Linked DNA regions of Spirosoma aureum. The protein of the gene in region 1 interacts with the protein of each later gene in a pairwise test. Links are inferred from orthologs where the notes say so. Each region holds a gene or a part of one and is shown in the gene's direction. Other genes may lie near its edges. The genes, in order: dprA and recA.

What was found.
Region 2: the proteins of dprA (region 1) and recA interact in binary tests that used the Bacillus subtilis proteins (3 or more experiments, as listed by UniProt). The link is inferred for Spirosoma aureum from one-to-one orthologs.

What each region holds. Positions count from the first base shown.
Region 1 is NZ_CP050063.1:5,744,235-5,750,826, forward strand. The notes cover bases 2,600-5,420. They hold dprA (DNA-processing protein DprA), read left to right. Parts: upstream 2,600-3,355; coding sequence 3,356-4,486; downstream 4,487-5,420. Other genes in these bases: G8759_RS22830 (hypothetical protein), read right to left, coding at 2,600-3,126; G8759_RS22840 (glycoside hydrolase family 43 protein), read left to right, coding at 4,697-5,420. In the rest of the region: G8759_RS22825 (cytochrome c peroxidase), read right to left, coding at 1-1,590; more of G8759_RS22830, read right to left, coding at 1,660-2,599; more of G8759_RS22840, read left to right, coding at 5,421-5,689; G8759_RS22845 (DUF4377 domain-containing protein), read right to left, coding at 5,772-6,095; G8759_RS22850 (30S ribosomal protein THX), read left to right, coding at 6,325-6,447; G8759_RS22855 (hypothetical protein), read right to left, coding at 6,562-6,592. UniProt on the Bacillus subtilis protein: Protein that helps load RecA onto ssDNA during transformation. Binds cooperatively to circular ssDNA, is able to bridge different segments of DNA. Favors the loading of RecA onto SsbA- or SsbB-coated ssDNA and formation of RecA-DNA filaments.
Region 2 is NZ_CP050063.1:1,486,619-1,493,191, reverse strand. Bases 1,582-4,383 are described here. They hold recA (recombinase RecA), read left to right. Parts: upstream 1,582-2,336; coding sequence 2,337-3,431; downstream 3,432-4,383. Other genes in these bases: G8759_RS06035 (DUF3667 domain-containing protein), read left to right, coding at 3,611-4,383; G8759_RS06045 (hypothetical protein), read left to right, coding at 1,582-2,191. Outside these bases: more of G8759_RS06045, read left to right, coding at 1-1,581; more of G8759_RS06035, read left to right, coding at 4,384-4,864; G8759_RS06030 (citrate synthase), read right to left, coding at 4,951-6,231; G8759_RS06025 (metal-dependent hydrolase family protein), read right to left, coding at 6,410-6,573. UniProt on the Bacillus subtilis protein: Multifunctional protein involved in homologous recombination, DNA repair and competence.

The sequences.
Region 1 (6,592 bases):
ACCTACATCAGCGTCAAGCTGCTCATTAGCCGAAGTGGCTGGGGTACCCAAGACTTCGCTTTCGGTTTTGGCGAACATAGGTGGAACTGTTCCGTTGAATAGCGGGAAAAAATGGCAGGTAGCGCACTGGCCTTTGCCCATAAACAGGTTGAAACCCTGCTTTTCTTCTGTTGTAAGTTGGGCCGGTTGATTCGGGCCAGCATCGTTCCGCAGAAACCGATCGATCCGTGAATCAAGACTTGTTAATGAACGGATATAGCTGGCAAGGGCGTTTTTGACTGTATATTCCGTAACGCCTTCTTTGTAGGCGTTGATGAAGCGGTTGCGGTATTCATTGCGTTGTTGCAGGGCACGAACCGCAGCGGGCAGTGAACCGTGCATTTCCGTCTCATTGGCAATGACGTCGCTGGCCTGATCCTCCAGGAACACGACTCTGGAGTCCATAAACTGCACGGCCTGCAACGACGCATTCAGGAGCGTGGGGGCATTTCGTTTACTGCGCGACCCTGCCATGCCCAAACTCGTTGGTTCACCGTCCGTAAATGCACGTTCCGGCTGATGGCACGATGCACAACTACGTTTTGAATTACCCGACAGTATCGGATCATAAAACAATAACTTACCCAGCGCAACCCGCTCGGCAGTAGGTCGGTCATCGTTCGAATTGACGAAAAAATTGCCGTCAAATGCATCAGGATCAGTTAGTGTCCGGGCCTGCGCTGACAGAAAACGGCTTTCCTGAAAAACAGGGATGTTCAATGCTCTTTGGGCATCGAGCAACAAACCACTTAGCACATTAGCTTGATTTGTAATAAACGCCAACCGGTCAAATCGGTTAAAATCGGGGCCACGGTTTAAGGTGGAAATGGCATCAGCAAAAATATGATCCAGTTGAGTTGCCAGTCTGGCATCTTTGTCGGACAGCTTGTAGAAACTTAAATGCTGCCGTAGACTTTCCAGTACCTGAACGGCCTCCGGCAACGAATGGCGCGCAATCGGCGAATCGAAACCGGTAATACCAAGCGAAATAAGCCGGAACACATCCAGCCGCATGGCATCAAAAATGTGACTATCAGTCATTTCGTTAGTAGCAGCCACTTTAGTCAACCGACCGACATTCGACACTAACAACGCAACCTGCTCAACAGCTTCGGTATGTTGTTCTGGCTCATAGTGAAACACGAACTCTTCCAGCACCTGTAATCCTTCGGGCTGCTCTACCCTTTTGTCGGCTTCGTCTACCTCAGGGAGGTTGGGTCCGTTGATACTCTTGGCGGTTTCGGGGTTGTATAATTCAGTTAGAAACTCAACCCGTTTATAGCGTAGCCGCGCTTCCAGAAAAGCCTGTTTCCAGGCTGCGACAGGGCGCTTTTCGACAATAACCCGTTGTAGCTTCCGTACCGCCGAATCGAGCAGTGCGATGTCGCTTACGTATTGCATCTGAACCCGTTGCAGGGGAGTCGGCCGGGGTCGAAACAATCCATATAGCCCAATCAGCAATAAGAGTCCGGCAGTAAGCGCAACAATCCACCACACATTCGGTTCAGCGGTTTTATGGGCAGGTACTGGACGATTTTTTTCCGAGATCATATCGATGGGTAAGCAAAAAGCCTGACCAGCAAAAGACCAGTCAGGCAGTGTACTTCTAAAAAACGAGGGCTAACGTGCTAAACCTTTAATAATCACTAGCTGGCTGCCCTGGTTTTCGTCGGGCCGTTTAGAACCTCCATCTACTTTCTTGTATTTTTCGTCCCGCCAGGAATGGGCCTGCAAACCAACGGAGAACGTGTTCGGAACGCCAATCACATCTGAAATATCGATCATTCCACTGATTTCCCAGGCACCTTTGGCCGATGTTCCACCCACATTATATTTGGCAGCATCTGCTTCTGTCCGGCGGTGGTCGATCATCAGTACGGGTTTTAACTCGCCGGTCTTGAAGCTATACTGATACAGATACGAATCGTGGGTTTCGTCTCCGTAGCCATTCGGGTCTTCCTGAATGTACGCATAGTTTTCGGTAACCGTAATGTTGTCAGGGTCCTGGAAGGTTTTGGCTATTCCATTCCGATCGTCACCGTCCAGCAGTAATTCGAGCGAGCCTTTCGTTGGGTCAGCGGCATCAAGCGTCAATTTATAAACCCGGCCGTATTTCGAGCGCGAGTAATCGGCGTTTACGCCCGTAGTTGCCTGCCCTGTCACGGTAAAATAGACCTCGCGCGCTTTAGCAACATCACTCCCTTTCCCATAATCGACATCCTCAACCCGACCAAACTTGATGGCTTTCAGATCGTTTACTTTACGATTGATCTGATCGCCCGTCAACGTTTTGTGGTCGTCGATCTTGGCAAACTCAACCGGGTATTTTGTACCGGTTTTCATGTCCATTTCTTTCTGGTTCCCATCGGTGCGCTTCATCATATAGAGCGTACCATTTTCCAGATCACCCACTGTGTTTGACACATACATTGCTACTTGGCCGCCATATGTATCCGAATCGTCGTCACCAATCAGGATAACCGTTTTGCCGGTAAATGCTGTTTTGGGAAGTGGAACGGCATTTTCGGCACTCCACCGGCCCAGCCCGGCCACTTCTTTTGATAAACTGGCCGATCCGACACTACCGTATGGATCCAGCGCGTGGGTTCTTGACTCCTGTCCGCTTTCGCCACAGGTCAAAAATTTTGGCCCGAAACCATGAATTTCGGGGGTAGCCATTGTTGCCGAGCAAAGCCGCCAAATGCCCCCATCGGAGTTGAGCAGGTATTCACCCTTGATGGGTTTGAAGGTTTTGTCCAGGGTCAGGCGGGATACGGCGAAATTATCCTCATTGTTGACCAACATCATATAGGTTCCGTCGGTATTTTTCAGGATGCCCGTTCCATCGGCAGAACCACCAAAGATATAGCCCGGTGATTGATCTAATTTATCATCGCTACTGATAAGTGAATACACCTCAAGATTCTCAAAACCAGCCTGTTTCTTCGCTAAAACCGGCGTAACGGACTGATTTTTCAGGACAACTTCAGACGTTGTTACACTTGGATTTTCTTCGTTGTTACAAGCTGCCAGCGCAAAAAGTACGAGCAAAGCCGATGAAGATACTATGGGTTTATGGATAAGCATGATCAGATAATTGAACGGATAAATTCTCGACTACAAAGTAACCGTCTGCACGTTACCCCAAGATGATGCTAGTGTTATCAGAATGCTATCATTAAAACGGCATTAAAGACTTATTCATGGAAGAAAGTCTGTTTTTCGGCTAAACTGGTTTTTAACACCAGAAATCAGTAAGCTTGCAGAAGTCATCATTGACTCAACTCATGTATACAAATTCAGCTTTTTACCATTCGTGCCTACCGATACTCAAGCCCAATTAGCCCTCACCCTCGTTCCGGGGGTTGGCAGTATTCTCATTCGACAACTGGTAAGTTACTGTGGTTCAGCTACTGAGGTGTTTCGATCTCCATTGGCTCGCCTGATGAAAGTTCCCGGCATTGGCGAAGTCACGGCTCGTGCTATCCTGAAGGCGGGTACTCTGGAAGAAGCCGAGCAACTCATGAAACGCGTTGAGAAGCTGGGAGCAACAGTGTTGTTCTATACCGATAAAGACTATCCGGTCCGGCTCAAAAACCTGTACGACGCTCCTGCCCTCCTGTATTTTCAAGGCTCAGGCAATCTAAACGCTCCCCGAACAATTGGGCTGGTAGGCACGCGGCAGGCTACCGAATACGGCCGACGTATAACCAGCGAAATCATTGAAGCGGTTGCTCCGTATGGCGCTTACATCATTAGCGGGCTGGCCTATGGCATCGACATTGCGGCCCATCGTGCCAGTCTGGCCAATAACTTACCGACAATTGGTGTGATGGCGAGTGGTCTGGACATTATCTACCCGAATGTACATCAGAAAACGGCGCAGGATATGCAGATGTTGGGCGGCTTGCTGACCGAAAGTCAGCCGGGGACAAAACCAGATGCTCACCTGTTTCCAGCCCGAAACCGCATCATTGCCGGTTTGAGTGATGCCATTGTGGTGGTAGAGGCAGCCGCGAAGGGAGGGGCATTAATAACAGCCGAATATGCCAATAACTACCATCGTGAGGTATTTGCTGTACCTGGCCAGTTGAATCAGACGTTTTCAGCGGGATGTAATAAACTCATTCGCGAAAATAAAGCGCAGATTTACACCAGTCCCCAAGACATCATTGAAGCCCTCAACTGGGATCGCCCGGAAACCGGTTCATCGACTACAGGATTACGGGCAACCTCGGCACCTGCACCTGCTTTGCCTGTGGACATTACGGAAGAAGAAAGTCAGATTATTGCCCTGCTGCGTCAGGTCAACGACTTACACATTGACGACCTAAGCTGGAAAAGCCAGATTCCGATGGGCCGACTGGCGTCTTTGCTCCTCAACCTTGAGTTTCGTGGATTTGTGCGATCGCTTCCAGGCAAGAAATACGCTGTGATTTACATTTAACCAGTTTGTCTTATTAGTGAAGGAGGAATCAAGGAAGGGCGTGCCACGGTTTTGAACCGTGGCACGCCCTTCCTTGATTCCTCCTTCACTACTTCTATCGCTAAAATTACCACCGATTATGTTTCAAACCTCCCGGCCAATAGAACTGGTAATTCCGAATTAGGTTTACTTTTGTCCTCCGATTTTTCTTGTTCCTCAATTGCTCTTTGTATGTCCATTCTTAAGTACGCCCTCTTTCTCTCCTTGTTCACACTCTCTTACATTCCTTTACAGGCGCAGAAATCAACTGTAAAGAAATCGGGGAATCCCGTTTTTCCAGGCTGGTATGCTGATCCGGAAGGTGTTATCTTCAAGAACCAGTACTGGATTTATCCAACTTATTCGGCACCCTATAACCAACAGATATTTTTTGATGCGTTTTCTTCGCCAGATCTGGTGACCTGGACAAAACATAGCCGCATTCTTGATTCAACTGCCGTAAAATGGGCAAAACGAGCTATGTGGGCTCCTGCCATCATTGAAAAGGGTGGAAAGTACTTTCTATTCTTTGGTGCGAACGATATTCACGATGAGCAGAAAGAGATCGGTGGCATTGGTGTTGCCGTTGCCGACAATCCGGCCGGACCCTTCAAGGATTACCTGGGCAAACCCCTCATTGGTCAGATCCGTAACGGAGCCCAGCCGATCGACCAGTTTGTTTTCAAAGATAAAGACGGCCAGTATTACATGCTGTATGGCGGCTGGGGGCATTGCAACATTGCTCGCTTAAAAGACGATTTTACGGGTTTTCTTCCTTTCTCCGACGGCACTCTCTTTCGGGAAATTACGCCGAAAAATTACGTGGAAGGCCCCACGATGTTCGTGCGTAATGGCAAGTATTATTTTATGTGGTCGGAAGGAGGCTGGACAGGCCCTAATTATTCCGTAGCCTATGCGGTGGCAAACTCGCCGTTTGGCCCGTTCGAGCGGGTAGGGAAAATTCTTCAGCAAGACCCGTCTGTTGCCACCGGTGCTGGCCATCATTCGATCATTCAGGTGCCCGGCACCGACGAGTGGTATATTGTTTATCACCGCCGACCCTTAACGGAAACCGATGGCAATCACCGCGAAACCTGTATTGACCGGCTCTATTTTGATGAGAAAGGGGCCATTAAGCCGGTTAAAATTACAGTAGAAGGCGTTGAGGCACGACGGCTAAATTAATGTCTCTTTCCTGATTTTTAGTTGTGTTTCAACCTGAGTTCACCCAGGCAGAGGGTACGAAATCCAACTAAAAATTTGGGTGTTACGTTTTATTTTTTTCAACCACTTTGACCAAACTATACCGTAGATCTGACGAATCGGCTGGCGGATTGTCGATTTTCTCTCGTTTGACAAGCAATTTATATTCGAATCCAGCTTCATACGAAAACCCCTCAATATTCCCGTAAAAAAGTTGCCAGCTGGTATCATTGTCTACTTTAACGAGTAAACATTTTTGGGGAGCCACACCCATGCAGTCCTGCTGATGGTCGGCAATCTGCATTTCAACAATAGCTGGTTTCACCGTATTCTTATCACAGCTAAAAAAGACAAGCAGAAGAAATCCTAAAGAAAATACTCGCTTCATATATTGACTAAAGATTATGAGTTCAGGTTCAGGGACTCATTTAAAAGGTTCCTCGTTGTAATAACCCGCTTCTTTTTTGCCATCTGCCTATTCTACGGTATCCAGATCGATCGATATATAGAAGGGCCAATACACGGACGTGAATAGCTTAACTAGTAAGGATCAAAAAATTGCCGTATCTTTAACTATTACCCGTCAAAGAAAAAATAAAACTAAACCAGTTAGAGCTATGGGAAAAGGCGATATAAAGTCACGCAAAGGAAAAATTGCAAGAGGCTCTTACGGCATGACCCGCCCTCGGAAACCTGGTAAGTCGGCAGCTCCCAAAGTGGAACCAGAGCCAACCGTCTAGTATGCAGTACCCCAGTTAGCAAAACATCGGTCGGTCTGAATGATAGCGTGATTTCTATCATCCAGACCGACCGATTTCCATAGCAATAAACTTATAATCAGGCAGTTACATGCATTATCGAGTTTTCGCCTTCGAAGCAGGTTTC
Region 2 (6,573 bases), 4.3 Mb from region 1 along the record:
CGAACCGCCACCTTCAAACGGTGGGCCTTTCCGATGGCTTCTAACCTTCTGGAGTAGCGTCCTTGGCGTTCAATTCCTGCTTTATCTGCTTTTGTTCATGAGCATTATCATCAATCTGGATCAATTTGATGAAATCTTCTTTCTCTGGCTATCTTCTACCAATAGCCTTAAGATTGCCGGTACCATATTCTGTTTTTTGCTGACGTTAGTAGGCTTAAGTGCTATGTTTTATGTTACCAGTAAAATTTTACTCTATCTCAAACCGATAAAAGGGCTTGAACTAGCCAATATTCTGGCGACCGATGCCACCACAACACAAACAACGAGAACGTTAATGGCCCATTCGGGTGACTTTCGGTTTGTCCAGGCCTTACCACTGGTTTTTGTGGCCCTCCCGTTTGTAATTACGTTTTTGGCCTTTATGAAAAGCTATGGTGACTTGCCACTCAACGAGCAAGGCGCAATCTCACACGTTTACCAGTTTTTTTTACTCATCACCGTGCTAGTACTATCGGGTATTATCACGGTCTACATCTTTAGCAAATACCACCGGCCCAGTGAAGAAACCGACATGTTGTTGTTCACGTCTACCACACCTACACAGGACTATGCTTTGCTGGTACGCCTGATTCCAGGGAGTATGCTGTATGGTCAGGGGCTATTAAATATACTGCTGCTCATTTTCATTCCGCCAACAGGGCTCGCCGTCGCGCAATTCTTCGGGCTACACGCTGTTTTATTATTATGGCTATGTGTTATTGCCTACCTGGGAACATTACTCATTCAGTTTAATAAACTCCCGCTCTACCCATTAATTCTTGGCCTAGCCGTATATACTTTTATCGTTTCTATGTTTAACGACAACAGTACGATTCGACAAACACCCGACAGTGCTTCAATCGTTAGCAGTCGTCCTACAATTCCTCAGTATTTCAGTCAATGGTACAAAGACCGAAAAAATCCAACGGATTCAATCCCACTTCCTGTCATTATTGTAGCCAGTGAGGGAGGGGGCATTCGGGCAGCTTCCTGGACAACGGCCTGTTTACATCAGCTCGACGTGCTTATCCCTGGTTTTAGTCATTATGTGTTTGGCATTAGTGGCGTATCTGGTGGGGGAGTAGGTGCCGCAACGTATGTGGCCTTGCAGCGAGCAAAGGCAGTATCCTTCAGCGATACATTACCTTTTGTTGGTAATGAAGCCCAGGATGTTATTTCGCAGGACCTCATTTCGCCCACAACAGCCTCTATGCTCTTTCGCGGAGGCATTCACAACTTTTCGCCAGGCCCTATACCATCATTAGACCGTAACCGATGGCTGGAAGACGCCTGGGAAAACGCAGCCTTTTCAACAATATCCAGTCATAGCGATTCTGTAAGGAACCTGCTTAGCCAATCCTTCCTGAAAATCTGGCGTGATTCGTCAGGGCGTCCCCAAACCCATTTTCCGTTGGTTTTTCTGAACTCGTCCGTAGCCGAAACGGGTCAGAAAGCGATATTGTCCCCCATAAATCTGGGCAATGAGCCGTCGCTACCACAGAATGCTCAAAATCCAGTTCATCCGTTTTATGATGTAGTCGATTTATTCTCGACTATCCAGTCCGACTTACCTTTCAAAACGGCCACTTTCCTTTGTGCACGCTTCCCTTTCGTAACCAGCGGAGGGCGCGTTGAAGGTCAGTTACCCAACATGAAACCAAGCTGCCAACCCGCATTTCACCTGATTGACGGGGGCTATGTGGAAAATACGGGTATCATGACCAGTGTACAACTTATTCGAAGTTTACAGCGATTAAATAGCCCGCCGAATAGTCACTATAATGTTCAGTACTACCTCCTTTTTCTACGCAATGGACAAGCCAGTGATAATGCCAGTTCAACGACTACTTTTCGCTTTTTAAGTGAGCCATTGACAGGCTTTCTAAACGCCACTGGACGACAGGGCCTTACGCTCGATCAGCTGGTTGCCTACACGCTAAAAAAAGGCATAAATGATTCGGAAAACGAACTTCATTTTTCGTATGTAAATATTGCGCTTGACCGTTCTACAGGTCATCAGTATCCGCTTGGCTGGTACTTATCTCCTACTGCAGCCAAAGAGATGAGCACAACAGCACAAAAATCCATCAAAAAACTGATTGACAAGGAATTAAAGCCCATCAAAGACGCTATATCAGCGCAACATAAATGAAGCTATAGGGCTGTGCATCAAGGCTGATGGGGCTTACTTTCAGCTTACCATACCGGCCATTCCCAATCATCAACTATTTCAAAAAACCGTTTGGTAATCCGGCCAATTTTGGTTAATTTTATCTGTTTAAAACAACCATCCTAACATGGCAAAATCAGATACGGCGCAAGCCACAGCATCTGCTAATGACAACAAGTTAAAGGCCCTGCAAACCACTATTGAAAAGTTAGATAAGGCTTTTGGGAAAGGCACTGTAATGCGCCTGAGCGAAAGCAAAGTCGTAGATGTTCCTGTCATTTCGACGGGCTCACTAGGGCTTGATTTGGCATTGGGTATTGGTGGAATGCCGCGTGGTCGAGTTGTTGAAATTTATGGTCCTGAATCATCAGGTAAAACCACGCTGACGATGCACTGCATCGCCGAAGCACAGAAAGCTGGTGGTCTGGCTGCATTTATCGACGCTGAGCACGCTTTTGATCGGGTCTACGCTGAAAAGCTTGGCATCGACACGAAAAACCTGCTTATCTCGCAACCTGATAATGGCGAACAAGCCCTCGAAATTGCGGAACACCTGATCAGTTCGGGTGCTATCGACATTATCGTTATTGACTCAGTAGCTGCACTTGTACCAAAAGCCGAAATCGAAGGCGAAATGGGCGAAAGCAAAATGGGGCTGCAAGCACGACTGATGTCGCAGGCGTTGCGCAAACTGACTGGTACCATCAATAAAACAGGCTGCTGCTGCATTTTCATTAACCAGCTTCGCGAAAAGATTGGTGTGATGTTCGGTAACCCTGAAACAACAACCGGTGGTAACGCTCTGAAATTCTACGCTTCGGTCCGTATCGATATTCGTCGCATTGGCCAAATCAAAGAAGGCGCCGACAACGTTGTGGGTAACCGGACCAAAGTGAAAGTCGTTAAAAACAAACTGGCGGCTCCATTTAAAGTTGTTGAATTCGACATTATGTATGGTCAGGGTATCTCAAAAGTTGGCGAAATCCTTGACCTCGCTGTTGAAATGGAGATCGTTAAAAAGTCGGGTTCATGGTTCTCGTATGGCACCAGCCGTCTTGCGCAGGGACGCGATGCCGTTAAAGAGTTACTGCTCGATAACCCCGAACTGATGGCTGAACTGGAAGCAAAAATTCGGGCAAAAATCGCTGATGATCAGGAGGCCCTGCTCGATCCGGTTCTGGCAGCCACTGAAGCCGACGACGAAGGCGAAATCGACGATTAAGTTTTATTATTCTTTCTAGAATGAGGTGGTTGGGTTTTCTCGGCCACCTCTTTTTTTATTTTTGCAAGTGAGTATCCAGATCGGAAGGCATTACGGCTGCCCGGTTTACGCTTTAGTTCGCCTACACACCCACCCGGATGTGGCTGCTGATACACCAGCCTCAACCAAGCAACCAGGCAATGTCGAATCATCACAACAAACTCACCGTCTGCCCGAACTGTGGCACAGACTTAGGTCCGGAAGACAATTTCTGCCCGAACTGTGGTCAGGAAAACCACGAAGTCAAACTGCCACTTGGCCATATTTTCTATGAGTTTGTTGAAAGTATCACCCACTTCGACAATAAATTATGGAACTCATTAAAAGCAATTTTCACGCGGCCGGGCAAAATGACCGCCGAATTTCTGGAAGGGAAGCGGGCACGGTATGTACCACCAGCCAGGTTGTATGTTTTTGTGAGCGTTATCTTTTTTTTCCTGATCGGCAAATTTGCTGATCATCAGTTAGAGGAAAGCCTCAGGCGGATGAATGGGAATTCTACCAATCAAACAGATGCTGATACGACCGATCGTGACACAGGAATAAAGGTTGATCTGGAGGGTCTGATTAACAACGATAGCCTATTGGATAGTCGTGGTCTGCACAAAATAGCGACCAGGATCGACTTTAACACATTGGTGGATTCGGTGGGTCTGGCCCGAACATCCCGTCGCATTAAACGACTTCAACCCTACCAACTGGACTCATTGTTGACCAAAGCTAAACTAACCCTGGCAGACTCGAACCGAGCAAAGCTTCGGGAGTTAATTGAGCTTGTTCCGGCTAACCCCAAAGTGTCGTTTAGTTTTGGGCCTACCCTTAGTAGCAAAGAATTTAAAACAGATGCCGAACGGGATGAATATGAAGAGAAGCTAAGCCACATGCCCGATGTTGAGATAGACTCGCTCATTCGGGCCGAAGGCGACACGCCAAACTGGTTCATGAGAAAGCTCTATCGGCGACAGGGTAAACTTGCACATTTAGGTAAAGGCGAAAATACAGAGAAGTTTCTACACGCCAGCACGAAGAACCTTTCGATCGTCATGTTCATCCTCATGCCATTTGTGGCTGTTTTTTTACTTTTAATCTATTTTCGACGTGGGCGGTATTATTACGAACACCTGATCTTTTCTGTCCATATTCATACCGTACTCTTCCTGATTTTTTCATTAGTCTTACTCTCTACTTATTTCGCAAATCCCAAAGTAACCACTTCCATTCTGGGTTGGACGTTGTGGATATGCTGGCTGTATTTTTTACTGTCGCTAAAACGGGTTTACCAGCAATCATGGGGTAAAACAGTTTTGAAGTTTCTCCTGCTCAGTGTGATGTATTGGTTTGTCGCAACGATTTTTCTGATCGGCTCCTTCGGTGTTGGACTGCTTACCTTTTAAACGTAAAGGTCATAAAACAGGAAAGCCCAACTGCATAGCTGGGCTTTCCTGTAAAAAGATGGAGTCAAGTACTGACTCCCTTTTTGTTAGCGTTGGTCAATCGCCTTGAATTCCCGAAGTGTAGCCCCGGTATAAATCTGGCGAGGGCGTCCGATTGGCTCTTTCTGTTCACGCATTTCTTTCCATTGCGCAATCCAGCCCGGCAGACGACCAATAGCAAACATCACCGTAAACATATTCGTTGGAATGCCCAGCGCCCGATAGATGATTCCGGAATAGAAATCAACGTTCGGATACAATTTACGCTGGATGAAATATTCGTCGTGCAAAGCAGCTTCTTCCAGTCCTTTGGCAATTTCCAGAACCGGATCATTGACACCGAGTTTGTTCAACACATCATCGGCCGCTTTCTTGATGATTCGGGCACGAGGATCGAAGTTTTTATAAACGCGGTGACCAAAGCCAAAGAGACGAAAGCCCGTTGTTTTGGCATTTTTCGCCATATCAACGTACTTGCTGACATCGCCACCATCGGCTTTGATGGCTTCAAGCATTTCAATGACTTCCTGATTGGCACCACCGTGCAATGGGCCCCATAATGCACTAATACCTGCCGAAATAGACGAATAGATATTTGCCTGCGACGAACCAACAAGCCGCACGGTTGAGGTCGAACAGTTTTGTTCGTGATCGGCGTGCAGAATAAGCAGAACGTTTAACGCTTCAGCAACAACGGGATCGACTTTATAATCCTCTACTGGCAGAGCGAACATCATATTCAGGAAGTTCGGAATGTAGTCGAGGTTATTTTTGGGATAATTGGTCGGATGCCCTAACGAACGCTTATACGACCAGGTAGCAATTGTTGGCAGTTTGGCTAACAACCGCACAATATGCAGAGCCGGATCATTCTTTTCGTCCTGCGAATCAGGATAGAAAGCGCTCATGGCACTCACCAGTGACGATAAAACACCCATTGGGTGGGCATTTACCGGAAATCCATCAAAAATTTTCCGCATATCCTCATTAACGAGGGTATGACGGCGGATACCGTTTTCAAATTGAGCATATTGCTCTTTAGTCGGCAACTCACCGTAGATAAGCAGATAAGCAACCTCCAGAAACGACGCTTTGGCAGCTAAGTCTTCAATCGAGTAGCCCCGATATTGCAGGATACCCTGCTCACCATCCAGAAACGTAATAGCGCTCTTTGTGGCACCGGTGTTTTTATAGCCCCGGTCTAAGGTAACGTAGCCGGTTTGGTCACGGAGGTTGGAGATGTCGAAGGCTTTTTCGTGTTCCGTTCCTTCAAATGTCGGGAATTGGTACGATTTACCATCGACAGTAAGTTCAGCAGTGTTGGCCATACAAAAAATCAGGGTAGAGTATTCAGAAATAACGAATTAGGAGCCTGTCGAGCACCGGAGCACGTCCATGCCGGGCGAAATTAAGCCAAAAACCCAAACGGCGGATGAAATTATGTGAAAAAAGCCGCATTACCTTTGTATTAAAATGTAACAGGTAGAAAGCACAATAAGTTTTTCTCTATTGTTTATAGAAAATACCGCCTTTCATAACTGCCTGAACGCGACGTAAATCGGCAATTGTTTTTGTTGGATCGCCTTCTACAACGACCAGATCAGCCAGTAACCCCGCCTTAACCCGCCCACGGTCGGCCAGGTGAAATACATCAGCATTGACCGACGTAG